Regions from separate parts of the Pseudomonas sp. PKS genome, predicted to be linked through region 3. Evidence: predicted binding sites of a transcription regulator. Region 3 holds the regulator's gene; each other region holds the start of a gene.
The links. The regulator sigma-54, encoded in region 3, starts transcription at its own class of promoters, with help from an activator protein. The targets are predictions, from matches to a motif close to ANTGGCATNNANNTTGCTNT.
Positions count from the first base shown of each region.

Region 1: glnA (type I glutamate--ammonia ligase) is a predicted target of sigma-54. The motif match lies at 2,580-2,599, and genes of this name have one in related genera.
Region 2: flgB (flagellar basal body rod protein FlgB) is a predicted target of sigma-54. The motif match lies at 1,539-1,558, and genes of this name have one in related genera.

Region 1 covers NZ_JBEGDO010000007.1:233,915-238,052, forward strand. Annotated here, with positions in the region: gene glnL (nitrogen regulation protein NR(II)) at 1-721, opposite strand, end outside; gene glnA (type I glutamate--ammonia ligase) at 1,076-2,482, opposite strand; gene thiI (tRNA uracil 4-sulfurtransferase ThiI) at 2,976-4,138, shown strand, end outside.
Region 2 covers NZ_JBEGDO010000029.1:38,097-42,234, forward strand. Annotated here, with positions in the region: gene flgD (flagellar hook assembly protein FlgD) at 1-623, opposite strand, end outside; gene flgC (flagellar basal body rod protein FlgC) at 639-1,082, opposite strand; gene flgB (flagellar basal body rod protein FlgB) at 1,085-1,492, opposite strand; gene cheR (protein-glutamate O-methyltransferase CheR) at 1,705-2,532, opposite strand; gene ABOA88_RS21870 (chemotaxis protein CheV) at 2,584-3,513, opposite strand; gene flgA (flagellar basal body P-ring formation chaperone FlgA) at 3,577-4,138, shown strand, end outside.
Region 3 covers NZ_JBEGDO010000035.1:22,419-26,556, forward strand. Annotated here, with positions in the region: gene rapZ (RNase adapter RapZ) at 1-54, opposite strand, end outside; gene ptsN (PTS IIA-like nitrogen regulatory protein PtsN) at 58-522, opposite strand; gene hpf (ribosome hibernation-promoting factor, HPF/YfiA family) at 535-843, opposite strand; gene ABOA88_RS23340 (RNA polymerase factor sigma-54) at 921-2,414, opposite strand; gene lptB (LPS export ABC transporter ATP-binding protein) at 2,573-3,298, opposite strand; gene lptA (lipopolysaccharide transport periplasmic protein LptA) at 3,299-3,823, opposite strand; gene lptC (LPS export ABC transporter periplasmic protein LptC) at 3,810-4,138, opposite strand, start outside.

The DNA of each region.
Region 1 (4,138 bases), on a different contig from region 3:
TCTGTTCGCGGTCGACCAACACATCCGGCAGGCTCGGGTCGTAGTCGCGCACCAACGTGATGCCGCCCTGGCTTTCGGCTTCCACCAGGCTGCAGACCCGCTCCAGCACTTCGTGGATGTTGGTCATGGCCAGCGATGGCAGCTTGTTGGAGCCGAGCATGCGGTCGACGAGGTTTCGCAGGCGGTCGGCCTCCTCGATGATCACATTGGTGTAGTCGCGAAGGTCGTCATGCGGTAGCTCCCGGGCCAGCAGTTGCGCCGCACCACGGATGCCGCCGAGGGGGTTCTTGATTTCGTGAGCCAGGCCGCGTACCAGCAGCTTGGTGGTTTCCTGCTTGCTTAGCTGGGCTTCTTCCTTGGTGATACGTAGCAGGCGGTCACGGGGGTGGACCTCCAGCAGCAGCAGGGTCTGGCCCTGGTGCAGGATCGGCGTCACGGCGTAGTCGACGGTGATGCTCTGGCCGGTCAGCGAGGTCAGTTGCGCTTCGCGCTTGGTGAACGGGTGCGCCTGCTCCACGGCCAGGCGCAGAGAGTTGAGCGCTTCGACCGACTCGGTGAACAGCTCGCTGATGAACTGGCCGTGACTGCGCTGACCACTGACCGCCAGCAGCATTTCGGCGGCAGGGTTCATGTACTCCAGGCGCAACTCGGCATTGAGCAAGAGCGTGGCCGTGGTCAGGTTGTCCAGGAGCAGTCGGTGCTGTGCATCGCTGATGGTCATAAGGCGTCGTCGACCTCTTTTGGCGCTTGCCAGGCACTGTTTTGGAAGGGCCGGGCGCGGGATGGAGCCGCTGGTGCGGTTCCGTCCTTTACAAAATGCAAGAAACAAACCAAAGCTCTGAAAAGAAGCGGGATTTACCGATAAAGGCCTGAATTTGCGCACATTCGGATCAGAAACTCTGGATGAAACGTTTCATTTGAACCAGATTGGGGAGCAGGCTGAAGCTCGGCGCACTGGCGTGCACCAAGATAGAGCATAGCGTGGTGAGGGAGGTTTCTGCGTGGGCAGAAACGAAAACGGCCTCCCGAGGGAGGCCGTCTTTGATCATGTCATCGGCGCGAGGCGCCGATCAGATCAGCAGCTGTAGTACAGCTCGTATTCCAGCGGGTGCACGAAGGTACGGACCTTGATCTCTTCTTCGCTCTTCAGCTCGATGAAGGCATCGATGAAGTCGTCGGAGAACACGCCGCCCTTGGTCAGGAACGCACGACCTTTGTCCAGCTCTTCCAGGGCTTCTTTCAGGCTGCCGCAAACCTGTGGGATGTCCTTGGCCTCTTCAGGCGGCAGGTCGTACAGGTTCTTGTCGGCAGCATCGCCTGGGTGGATCTTGTTCTGGATGCCGTCCAGGCCAGCCATCAGCAGGGCTGCGAAGGCCAAGTACGGGTTGGCCGATGGGTCCGGGAAGCGCGCTTCGATACGGCGGGCTTTAGGGCTGCCGACGTAAGGAATACGGATCGAGGCGGAACGGTTGCGAGCCGAGTAGGCCAGCATGACCGGGGCTTCGAAACCTGGGACCAGACGCTTGTAGGAGTTGGTCGACGGGTTGGTGAAGCCGTTCAGGGCCTTGCCGTGCTTGATGATGCCGCCGATGAAGTACAGGGCGGTGTCGGACAGGCCGGCATAGCCTTCGCCGGCGAAGGTGTTCTTGCCGTCTTTCCAGATCGACATGTGCACGTGCATGCCCGAGCCGTTGTCGCCGTACAGTGGCTTCGGCATGAAGGTGGCAGTGCGGCCGTAGGCGTCGGCAACGTTGTGCACGACATACTTCAGGGCCTGTACTTCGTCAGCCTTCTTCACCAGGGTGTTGAACTTGACGCCGATTTCGTTCTGGCCGGCAGTCGCCACTTCGTGGTGGTGAACTTCGACGGTCTGACCCATTTCTTCCAGTGCGTTGCACATGGCAGTACGGATTTCGTGGTCGTGGTCGAACGGCGGAACCGGGAAGTAGCCGCCTTTGACGCCTGGACGGTGGCCTTTGTTGCCGCCTTCCACGTCAGCGTCGGTCATCCACGAGCCTTGCTCGGAGAAGATCTTGAACATCGAACCGGAGATGTCCGACTTGAATTTCACTTCGTCGAAGATGAAGAACTCAGGCTCTGGACCGGCGAATACGGTGTCACCGATGCCGGTGCTCTTGAGGTACTCTTCGGCGCGCTTGGCGATCGCACGTGGGTCGCGATCGTAGCCCTGCATGCTCGACGGGTCGACGATGTCGCAGGTCAGGATCAGGGTTGGCTCTTCGGTGAACGGGTCCAGTACGGCGGTTTCGTCGACCGGCATCAGGATCATGTCGGAGGCTTCGATGCCTTTCCAGCCAGCGATGGAGGAACCGTCGAACATCTTGCCGACTTCGAAGAAGTCGTCTTCCAGCGCATCGCGCGCCGGCATGGTCACGTGGTGCTGAGTGCCTTTGGTGTCCGTGAAACGCAGATCAATCCACTTGACGTCATGATCTTTGATGAGTTGAACCGACTTCGACATAGTGTCCTCCGGATGGTCTAGGGCGCGGTGGGCCGCTGCCCTGGAAAAAGGGTGTCGCCGGGCGCGGATAGTCGGCCAAGCTTGCCTGCCTCACAAGGGAGCAAATTGCATGCCAGTGCCCGAAAATGGCGAAGGCGGGACAAAAGGGGGCGGTTACAGGCAATTGGGGGCCCCAGCACAGTGAGAAATGCACTCTTGCGAGGCATGTTTTCAAGTGTGCGCACCAAATGTGTGCGTTCTTTGGGAGGTGTGTTTCCCTTGAGGTTCGTTCGCGAGTAAAAAGCGCTCCTGCAAGGGGCGCACACCGGCTGGAAACTTATGCTGACCCTTGCGGCCGCGGCTTTACCCGCGAATGGGGCGGTACAGGCAGCGTAAAACGCGCCTTCGGCATTTATCTAAAAGCTTCTGATCAAAAGTTGCTCAAAGCTTGAGCAATTTCCGCTATAATTCGCGCCCCTCATTTTCGGCAGGCCCTGTGCGCGCTGTTAAACCAATGAAACTTATCGTCAAAGTCTTCCCAGAGATCACCATCAAAAGCCGGCCGGTGCGCAAGCGTTTCATCCGCCAGCTCGGCAAGAACATCCGCGTCGTGCTCAAGGATCTGGATCCTGAGCTCGCGGTCGATGGCGTCTGGGACAATCTCGAGGTGGTCACCCGCGTCGAGGACGAGAAGATCCAGCGCGAAATGATCGAACGCCTGACCTGCACGCCCGGGATCACCCACTTCCTGCAGGTGGAGGAGTATCCGCTGGGCGACTTCGACGACATCGTCGCCAAGTGCAAGCACCACTTCGGCCACCTGCTGGCCGGCAAGCGCTTCGCCGTGCGCTGCAAGCGCGGCGGTCACCACGACTTCACCTCGATGGATGTCGACCGTTATGTCGGCAGCCAACTGCGCCAGCAGTGCGGCGCCACCGGAATCGACCTCAAGACCCCGGAAGTCCTGGTCCGCATCGAGATCCGTGATCAGCGCCTGTACGTGATCCATAACCAGCATCAGGGCATCGGCGGCTACCCGCTGGGCGCCCTGGAGCAGACCCTGGTGCTGATGTCCGGTGGCTTCGACTCCACCGTGGCGGCCTACCAGATGATGCGCCGCGGTCTGATGACCCACTTCTGCTTCTTCAACCTTGGCGGCCGTGCCCACGAGCTGGGCGTGATGGAAGTCGCCCACTACCTGTGGAAGAAGTTTGGCAGCAGCCAGCGCGTGCTGTTCATCAGCGTACCGTTCGAGGAAGTGGTCGGCGAGATCCTGAACAAGGTCGACAACAGCTACATGGGCGTGACCCTCAAGCGCATGATGCTGCGCGCCGCCGCACGCATGGCCGATCGCCTGGAAATCGAGGCACTGGTCACCGGCGAGGCGATCTCCCAGGTTTCCAGCCAGACCCTGCCGAACCTGTCGATCATCGACTCGGCTACCGACAAGCTGGTGCTGCGCCCGCTGCTCGCCAGCCACAAGCAGGACATCATCGACACCGCTTACCAGATCGGCACTGCCGAGTTCGCCAAGCACATGCCTGAATATTGCGGCGTGATCTCGGTGAACCCGACCACCCATGCCAAGCGCCACCGCATGGAGCACGAAGAGAAGCAGTTCGACATGGCGGTGCTCGAGCGTGCCCTGGAGCGCGCCAAGTTCATCTCGATCGACCA
Region 2 (4,138 bases), on a different contig from region 3:
ATGCTGACGCTGGTGACCTTGGCCGGCAGCAGGGTGTACATCTGCGTCGACTTGCCATCGACCATGGTGGTCGCCGAGAAGCTGTAGGTGCCCGGGTCGACCTTTTCACCCTTGTCGTTGGTGCCATCCCAGATGAAGTCGGCGTAACCGGCTTTCTGCTGGCCCAACTCGATGGTCTTGATGGTGTTGCCGTCTTTATCCTTGATGGTGATCTTCGCCTCGCTGATACCCTGCGGGACGATGAACTGGCCATTGAAGCTCTGGGTGGTGTCGACCACCGCCTTGTCGTTCTGCACGATCACCGAACGCCCCACCAACGACGAGGCCTGCAGGGCCTGGGACGACCCCATGGCACCGGCAATGGAATTGACCGTGCTGTTGAGCGTGGTGATGCCTTCCAGGCTGCTGAACTGCGCCAACTGGGCGACGAACTCGCTGTTGTCCTGAGGATCGAGCGGGTTCTGGTGCTGCATCTGGGTGACCAGCAACTGCAGGAACGCATCCTTGCCCAGGGCGTTCTTGTCGGTGTTCTCGGTCGTAGGCTTCTTGGTGGTGCCTGTGCTGACACCCGACGCCGACAGAACGTCGTTGAGGTTCACACCGCCGGTGCTGTTGACTGCCATGATCCTGACTCCTTATCACTGACCGAGGGTCAGCACCTTCTGCATCATGGTCTTGGCGGTGTTCATCAGCTCGGCGTTGGTCTGGAACGCACGGCTGGCGGAGATCATGTCAGCCATCTCCTCCACCACATTGACATTGGGGTAGTAGACGTAGCCGTCCTTGTTCGCCGCCGGATGATTGGGCTCGTAGCGCGCCTCAAGGTTGCTCTGGTCCTCGACGATGCCCATCACCTGCACACCCTGCCCCGCTTCGCCCTGATCCTGGAACAGCGACTGGCCAGCGCCGTTCTGGGCCTGCTGGAATGTGGTGGCGAATACCGGATGGCGCGCGCGATAGGTCTGGTCGATGCTCGAGGAAACGGTCTCGGCGTTGGCGATGTTGGAAGCGACGGTATTGAGGCGAGTGTTCTGCGCGCTCATGCCGCTACCGGCGATATTGAAGACACTGGCAAGGGACATGGTCACTCTCCACGCAGGGCCGAAACCAGCCCTTTGAATTTGCTGTTGAGCAGGGTGAAGCTGGCCTGGAAGCCGATGGCGTTCTCTGCGTAGTTGGACTGCTCGATCTGGGCGTCCACGGTGTTCTGGTCGATCGACGGCTGCATCGGCGTGCGGTACTTGAGGGTATCGTCGCCCATGGCCAGGCCTTCGGCCTCGATGTGGCGGCTATTGGTGCGATCCAGGGCAATGCGCCCCTTCTGCTGCTTGTCGGCTTCGGCGGCGAGCACCGCCGAGAAATCCATGTCACGCGCCTTGTAGTTAGGCGTGTCGGCGTTGGCGATGTTGTTGGCCAGAACCTCGGCGCGCTGGGCGCGGAAGCTCAATGCCTGCTCATGGATGCCGAGCGCCTTGTCGAAGCTGATGCTCATGTCTGGGAAACCTTCGAAGGTTGACCGGAAGAATCGTGAGCAAGCTAGAGCAAGGTTTGTGCCAAGCGATAAAGCCCCAGTAAAACCGGGCATTGAGGCCCTGCTTGCCGGCGGCAATGCCAGAAAAGCGGCAATGGTTTACCGCTTGGCGTCAGCAAAGCGGCAATGGGTACCGGCAAAAAAAGGGGCCGCGATGCGGCCCCTGTCTGGGTTTATTTAGCCTGGTAGATGATCCCCGGGCTGCACTGGACCATCTGGTAGTGGTCCGGCAACCCGTTGAGCGCCTCGGAAGCCCCAAGGAACAGGTACCCGCCCGGCTTGAGCGTGCTGTGGATGCGCATGAGGATGTCTTTCTTGACCTGGGCCGAGAAGTAGATCAGCACGTTGCGGCAGAACACGATGTCGAACTTGCCCAGCGCCGCGTAGCTGTCGAGCAGGTTGAAGGATCGGAACTCGACCCGACTGCGGATCGGCGCCTTGACCGCCCAACGGCCCGGCCCCTTGGTGTCGAAGTAGCGCTGCAGGCGCTCCTGGGACAAGCCACGACCAATGGCCAGGCTGTCGTATTCGCCGGTCTTGCAGTTGGTCAGCATCGACCCGGACAAGTCGGTGGCAACGATCTGCGCGCCCATCTTCAACTGCCCCAGGTTGCTACGCTCGAACTCGTCGATGGCCATGGAGATCGAATACGGCTCTTGCCCCGAGGAGCATGCCGCTGACCAGATCCGCAGACGCTGACCCGGGTTGTTCTTGATGAACTCCGGAATCACCTTGTTCTTGAGCACCTCGAACGGATAGGTGTCGCGGAACCACAGGGTTTCGTTGGTCGTCATCGCATCGACCACCTGCTCACGCAACCCGCTGCGCGGCTGGCTCTGAATTCGCTGCACCAGCTCACCGAGCGACTTGATGCCCTGCTGCTCCATCAGCTTGTTGAGACGGCTGGAGACCAGGTATTGCTTATTCTCGCCCAGCAAGATGCCACAGGCTTTCTCCAGGAAGACCCGGAACTGTTCAAAATCCAAATTACCCGTAGACAATGCTGCCGCCTCTTTCAAATCCCTGGTGCCAGGGGTTGCCCCCCGGCCGTTTCAATGCGTTGCCTTGATCCGATCGACCACCCGCTGAGCCAGGTCGTCCGGCTTGAACTTGGCCAGGAAGTCGTCGGCGCCGACCTTCTTGACCATGGCCTGGTTGAAGACCCCGGACAGCGAAGTATGCAGGAGGATGTGCAACTTTTGCATGCGAGGATCGCTGCGAATCTCCGCGGTCAGGGTATAGCCATCCATCTCCGGCATTTCGATGTCGGAGATCATCATCAGGAACTCCTCTTCCGGACGCTTGCCCTCTTCCACCAGTTTGTTCAGGTAGTCCAAGGCCTGGCGACCATCGTTGAGGGCCACTACCTCCACCCCCACCGACTGCAGGCAACGACTGACCTGCTTGCGCGCCACCGATGAATCATCGACGGTCAGCACTCGCAGCATCATCGCCTTGTCCTGCACCTCGGCATCGACCACACCCACGGACACTTCCTCTGACGATGGCGACACTTCGGCAAGGACTTTCTCTACGTCGATGACCTCCACCATCCGCCCGTCCACACGGGTGACAGCGGTCAGGTAGTGATCACGACCGGTCCCCTTGGGTGGCGGATGAATCTCCTCCCAGTTCATGTTGACGATGCGCTCGACCGAATGCACCAGGAAGCCTTGGGTCTTGGTGTTGTACTCGGTGATGATCACGAAACTGTTGCGCGTCTCTTCCTGCAGACCCGGCAAGCCGGTCGCCATCGACAGGTCGAGGATGGGGATGGTCGCACCGCGAATGTTGGCCACCCCACGCACCACCGGGTGGGACTTGGGCAACAACGTCAGCTCCGGGCACTGCAATACTTCCCGAACCTTGAACACGTTAATGCCATAGAGCTGCTCGCCATTGAGGCGGAACAGCAACAGCTCCAGACGATTCTGCCCCACCAGTTGCGTGCGCTGGTTGACCGAATCCATGACTCCAGCCATGCCAGACTCCTCTAGTTTTCGCCCGTGAACCGAGTCGGCACGGGCTTTGCTTTTTTGAGCGCCATGTACACGAAAACGACAGTTTACCGACGCCTGACGCGCCTGATGACCGGCTCGCTGATGGCGCTATGCCTGCTGACCTCCGGCACACGCGTGCTGGCCGATGCGGTTACCTTGCCTGAACAACTTATCGGCGTCACCCAGGGGTTTCTTGAATTCACCGTGGAGGATTATCTGGCCACCAGCCAGACTACTGGTCGCTACGAGATCCAGGTCAACCCGCTCGACCCGCGCCTGCGCATGCCGCTGTGCAGTCAGCAACTGGACGCTTCGCTTGAAAGTCCGGCACAGCCCCTGGGCAGGGTCACGGTGCGGGTACGCTGCAACGGCAGCGCGCCCTGGACCGTGTTCGTCCCGGCTCAGGTAAAGCTGTTTCGCGAGGTGGTGGTGATGACCCGCCCGCTCAGGCGCGAGAGCGTGATCGGCGAAGGCGATGTCAACCTGCGCGAGCGCGACGTAGGCACGCTCAACCAGGGCTTTCTCACAAGCCTGGAACAGGCCGTGGGCATGAAGCTGCTGCGCCCGACGGTGCTCGACCAGGTCCTGACGCCCCAGCATCTGGAGC
Region 3 (4,138 bases):
GAGGGCGGTGCTTTTGCCGGAGCCGGACCGGCCGCTGACGATGATCAGGCGCATGCTTCAGTGCTCGTTCTGTGCGTCCAGGACTACCTGGTACAGGGCCTCGCTGCTGTCGGCGGCACGCAGGCGATCGCGGACCTCCTTGCGATCGAGCATGCTGGCGATCTGGCGCAGCAGTTCAAGGTGGGCGTCGGTGGCGGCCTCTGGCACAAGCAGGACGAACAGCAGGTCCACCGGCGCGCCATCAATGGCGTCATAGTCGATGGGGGCATCCAGGTGCAGCAGGGCGCTGACCGGTGCGGTGCAACCTTCGAGGCGGCAATGAGGGATGGCGATGCCGTTGCCGAAACCGGTGGAGCCGAGCTTTTCACGGCCAACCAGTTTTTCGAATACGTCTTCCATCTCCAGTTCGGGCACTTCCCTGGCGATCAGGGTGGCGATTTCCTGGAGCACGCGCTTTTTACTGCCGCCCGGCACGTTCACGAGGGAACGGCCGGGGGTCAGGATGGTTTCAAGTCGGATCATGGATGAGAGGGATCAGCGGGCGGCTGCACCTTGCAGCAGGCTTTGCTGTTTTTCCTTATGTTTTTTCAGTTGGCGGTCGAGCTTGTCAGCCAGGGCGTCGATCGCTGCATACATGTCTTGGTGTTCGGCATTGGCGACCACTTCACCGCCGGGGATCTGGAGTGTGGCCTCCACCTTCTGCTGCAGTTTTTCGACCTTCATGATCACTGTCACGTTGGTGATCTTGTCGAAATGCCCCTCCACGCGGGCGAGCTTTTCAAGGACATACTCGCGCAGTGGTTGAGTGACTTCTACATGCTGTCCACTGATGTTGACTTGCATACAGCTTCTCCTTTGTTGCCCGTGCATAAAGGGCAGGTATTGCACCTGCCACTGAAACGCTATGGCTCTGCCAGGGGCTACATCAGTCGCTTGCGCTCACTCGACGGTGCGATGCCGAGGGACTCGCGGTACTTGGCGACGGTGCGACGGGCTACCTGGATGCCTTGTGCCTCCAGTAAACCAGCGATCTTGCTGTCACTCAATGGCTTTTTCTGATTTTCCGCCGCAACCAGTTTCTTGATGATCGCGCGGATCGCCGTAGACGAGCATTCACCGCCTTCGGAGGTGCTTACATGGCTCGAGAAAAAGTATTTCAGTTCGTAGATACCGCGTGGGGTATGCATGTATTTCTGCGTAGTGACCCTGGAGATGGTCGACTCGTGCATGCCCACCGCTTCGGCGATATCGTGCAGTACCAGCGGCTTCATCGCCTCGTCACCATGGTCCAGGAAGCCTCGCTGGTGCTCGACGATCTGGGTGGCGACCTTCATCAGTGTCTCATTGCGACTTTGCAGGCTCTTGATGAACCAGCGCGCTTCTTGCAACTGGTTGCGCATGAAAGTGTTGTCGGCGCTGGTATCGGCGCGGCGGACGAAACCAGCATACTGCGGGTTGACCCGCAGGCGTGGTATCGCTTCCTGGTTCAGTTCGACCAGCCAGCGGTCGCTGTCCTTGCGCACGATGACGTCGGGGACGACGTACTCGGGCTCGCTGGACTCGATCTGCGAGCCAGGGCGCGGGTTCAGGCTCTGCACCAGTTCGATGACCTGGCGCAGTTCGTCCTCCTTGATCTTCATGCGACGCATCAGCTGGCTGTAATCGCGGCTGCCGAGCAGATCGATGAAGTCGGTGACCAGGCGCTGCGCCTCGGCCATCCAGGGAGTGTTCGCCGGTAGCTGGCGCAGTTGCAGCAGCAGGCACTCGCCCAGGCTGCGGGCGCCGATGCCGGCGGGTTCGAACTGCTGGATGCGGTGCAGTACCGCTTCGACTTCGTCGAGCTCGATATCCAGTTCGGGGTCGAAGCCTGCGCAGATTTCTTCGAGGCTGTCCTCCAGGTAACCCTGTTCGTTGATGCTGTCGATCAGGGTCACGGCGATCAGCCGGTCGGTGTCGGACATCGGCGCCAGGTTAAGTTGCCACAGAAGATGGCTCTGCAAGCTTTCACCGGCGGAGGTGCGTGTGGTGAAGTCCCACTCGTCGTCATCGCTGGCAGGTAGGTTGCTGGCGCTGGTCTGGTAGATGTCTTCCCAGGCCGTGTCCACAGGCAGCTCGTTGGGGATGCGCTCGTTCCATTCGCCTTCCTCCAGGTTTTCGGCACTGTTGGTGCTTTCCTGGAAGCTGCTCTCCTGGGCTTCGGCAGTCGGCTTGCTTTCGGCGTTGTCGGCCATTGGGTCGCTGTTGTCGAAGTCGTCGCCGTCTTCCTGACGTTCGAGCATCGGATTGGACTCCAGCGCTTCCTGGATTTCCTGTTGCAGGTCCAGGGTGGATAGCTGGAGCAGACGGATGGCCTGTTGCAACTGCGGGGTCATCGTCAGTTGCTGGCCCATTTTTAGGACGAGCGATGGTTTCATGGCTGGGGCTTAATACCTTGTTCGCCGGCGCGCATGCGCCATCCACTACACGTAGGGCGCCGAGGCGCCAATTTTAAGCAAGTTATATGCCTGAAATTGTAGCGTTTGCCTAGAGCACTGTGTCACTTCCTTCAGTGCCCCAAGCAGACTCCGGGCCTTTAGAGTCGGAACTCGTGGCCCAGGTAAACCTCCTTGACCAGATCGTTGGCCAGGATGGTCTCGGCGTCGCCCTCGGCGATCAGCTGACCATCATTGACGATGTAGGCGGTTTCACAGATATCAAGGGTTTCACGGACGTTGTGGTCGGTGATCAGTACGCCGATGCCCTTGGCCTTGAGGTGATGGATGATCTGTTTGATATCGCCAACGGAGATCGGGTCGACACCAGCGAAGGGTTCGTCCAGCAGGATGAACTTCGGTGCGGTGGCCAAGGCGCGGGCGATCTCGACCCGACGGCGTTCGCCGCCGGAGAGGCTCATGCCAAGGTTGTCGCGGATGTGGCTGATGTGGAACTCCTGCAGAAGGCTTTCCAGCTCCTTTCTCCGGCCGTCACGATCGAGTTCCTTGCGGGTCTCGAGGATGGCCATGATGTTGTCGGCCACCGACAGCTTGCGGAAGATCGAGGCTTCCTGGGGCAGGTAGCCGATGCCGGCGCGGGCGCGACCGTGCATGGGCTGATGGCTGACGTCCAGGTTGTCGATCAGTACGCGTCCCTGGTCGGCGCGGACCAGGCCTACGATCATGTAGAAGCAGGTGGTCTTGCCGGCGCCGTTGGGGCCGAGCAGGCCGACGATCTGACCGCTGTCGATCGAAAGACTGACGTCGCGGACAACCTGGCGGCTCTTGTAGCTCTTGGCCAAGTGCTGGGCTTTGAGGGTTGCCATTTACTCGGCCTTCTTCTTCGGCTGGATCACCATGTCGATACGCTGACGTGGCGAAGTCACATTGCCACCACGACCGGCGGTGGCCACCTGGGTCTTGGTGTTGTAGACGATTTTCTCGCCTTCGGTGGTGTTGCCTTCGTTCTCGACCTTGGCGCGATCGGTGAGGATCACCATGTCTTTCTGCGCCTGGTACTGGATGGTCACGCCCCAGCCCTTCATCTTGTCGGGCTTGGCTGCGCTCTGCTGCTGCTCGAAATAGGCCAGGTTGCCCACCGAGGTGACCACGTCGATGTCGCCGGAGGCGGCACGGGTAATGGTGACGGTGTTGCCTTTGATCATCATCGAACCCTGGGTGATGATCACGTCGCCGGTATAGGTGGCGACGCCTTGCTTGTCGTCCAGGTGAGCGTTGTCAGCCTGGATGCGGATAGGCTGGTCACGATCGTTCGGCAGGGCCAAGGCGCTCGCGCTTCCCAGTGCCGCGCTCAGGCTGAGCAAAAAGGGGAGGGTGTTAACGAGCCTCATACTGTCCTCTTACGTTGGACAGCAGGTCCATCCTGCCGTCTTTCAAATACGCTTTCATTCCTTTGCCCGTAGTCGTCCCACCGGCGCCGTCGATTCTAACGGCTTGCTCGGTCTGCGCATATTGCTTCTGCGGGAAGACGGTCATGCGGGTGGTGGTGATGATCGTTTCGCGCTGCTTTTCATCGGTGCGGGCAACCCGGACCTTGTCGATCAGTTCGACCTCGGTGCCGTCCGGGTTGACCTCAGCGCGCACGCTCTGCACATGCCAGGGATACTGAGTGCCCCGGTACATGTGCAGGTCCGGCGTGGTCACCA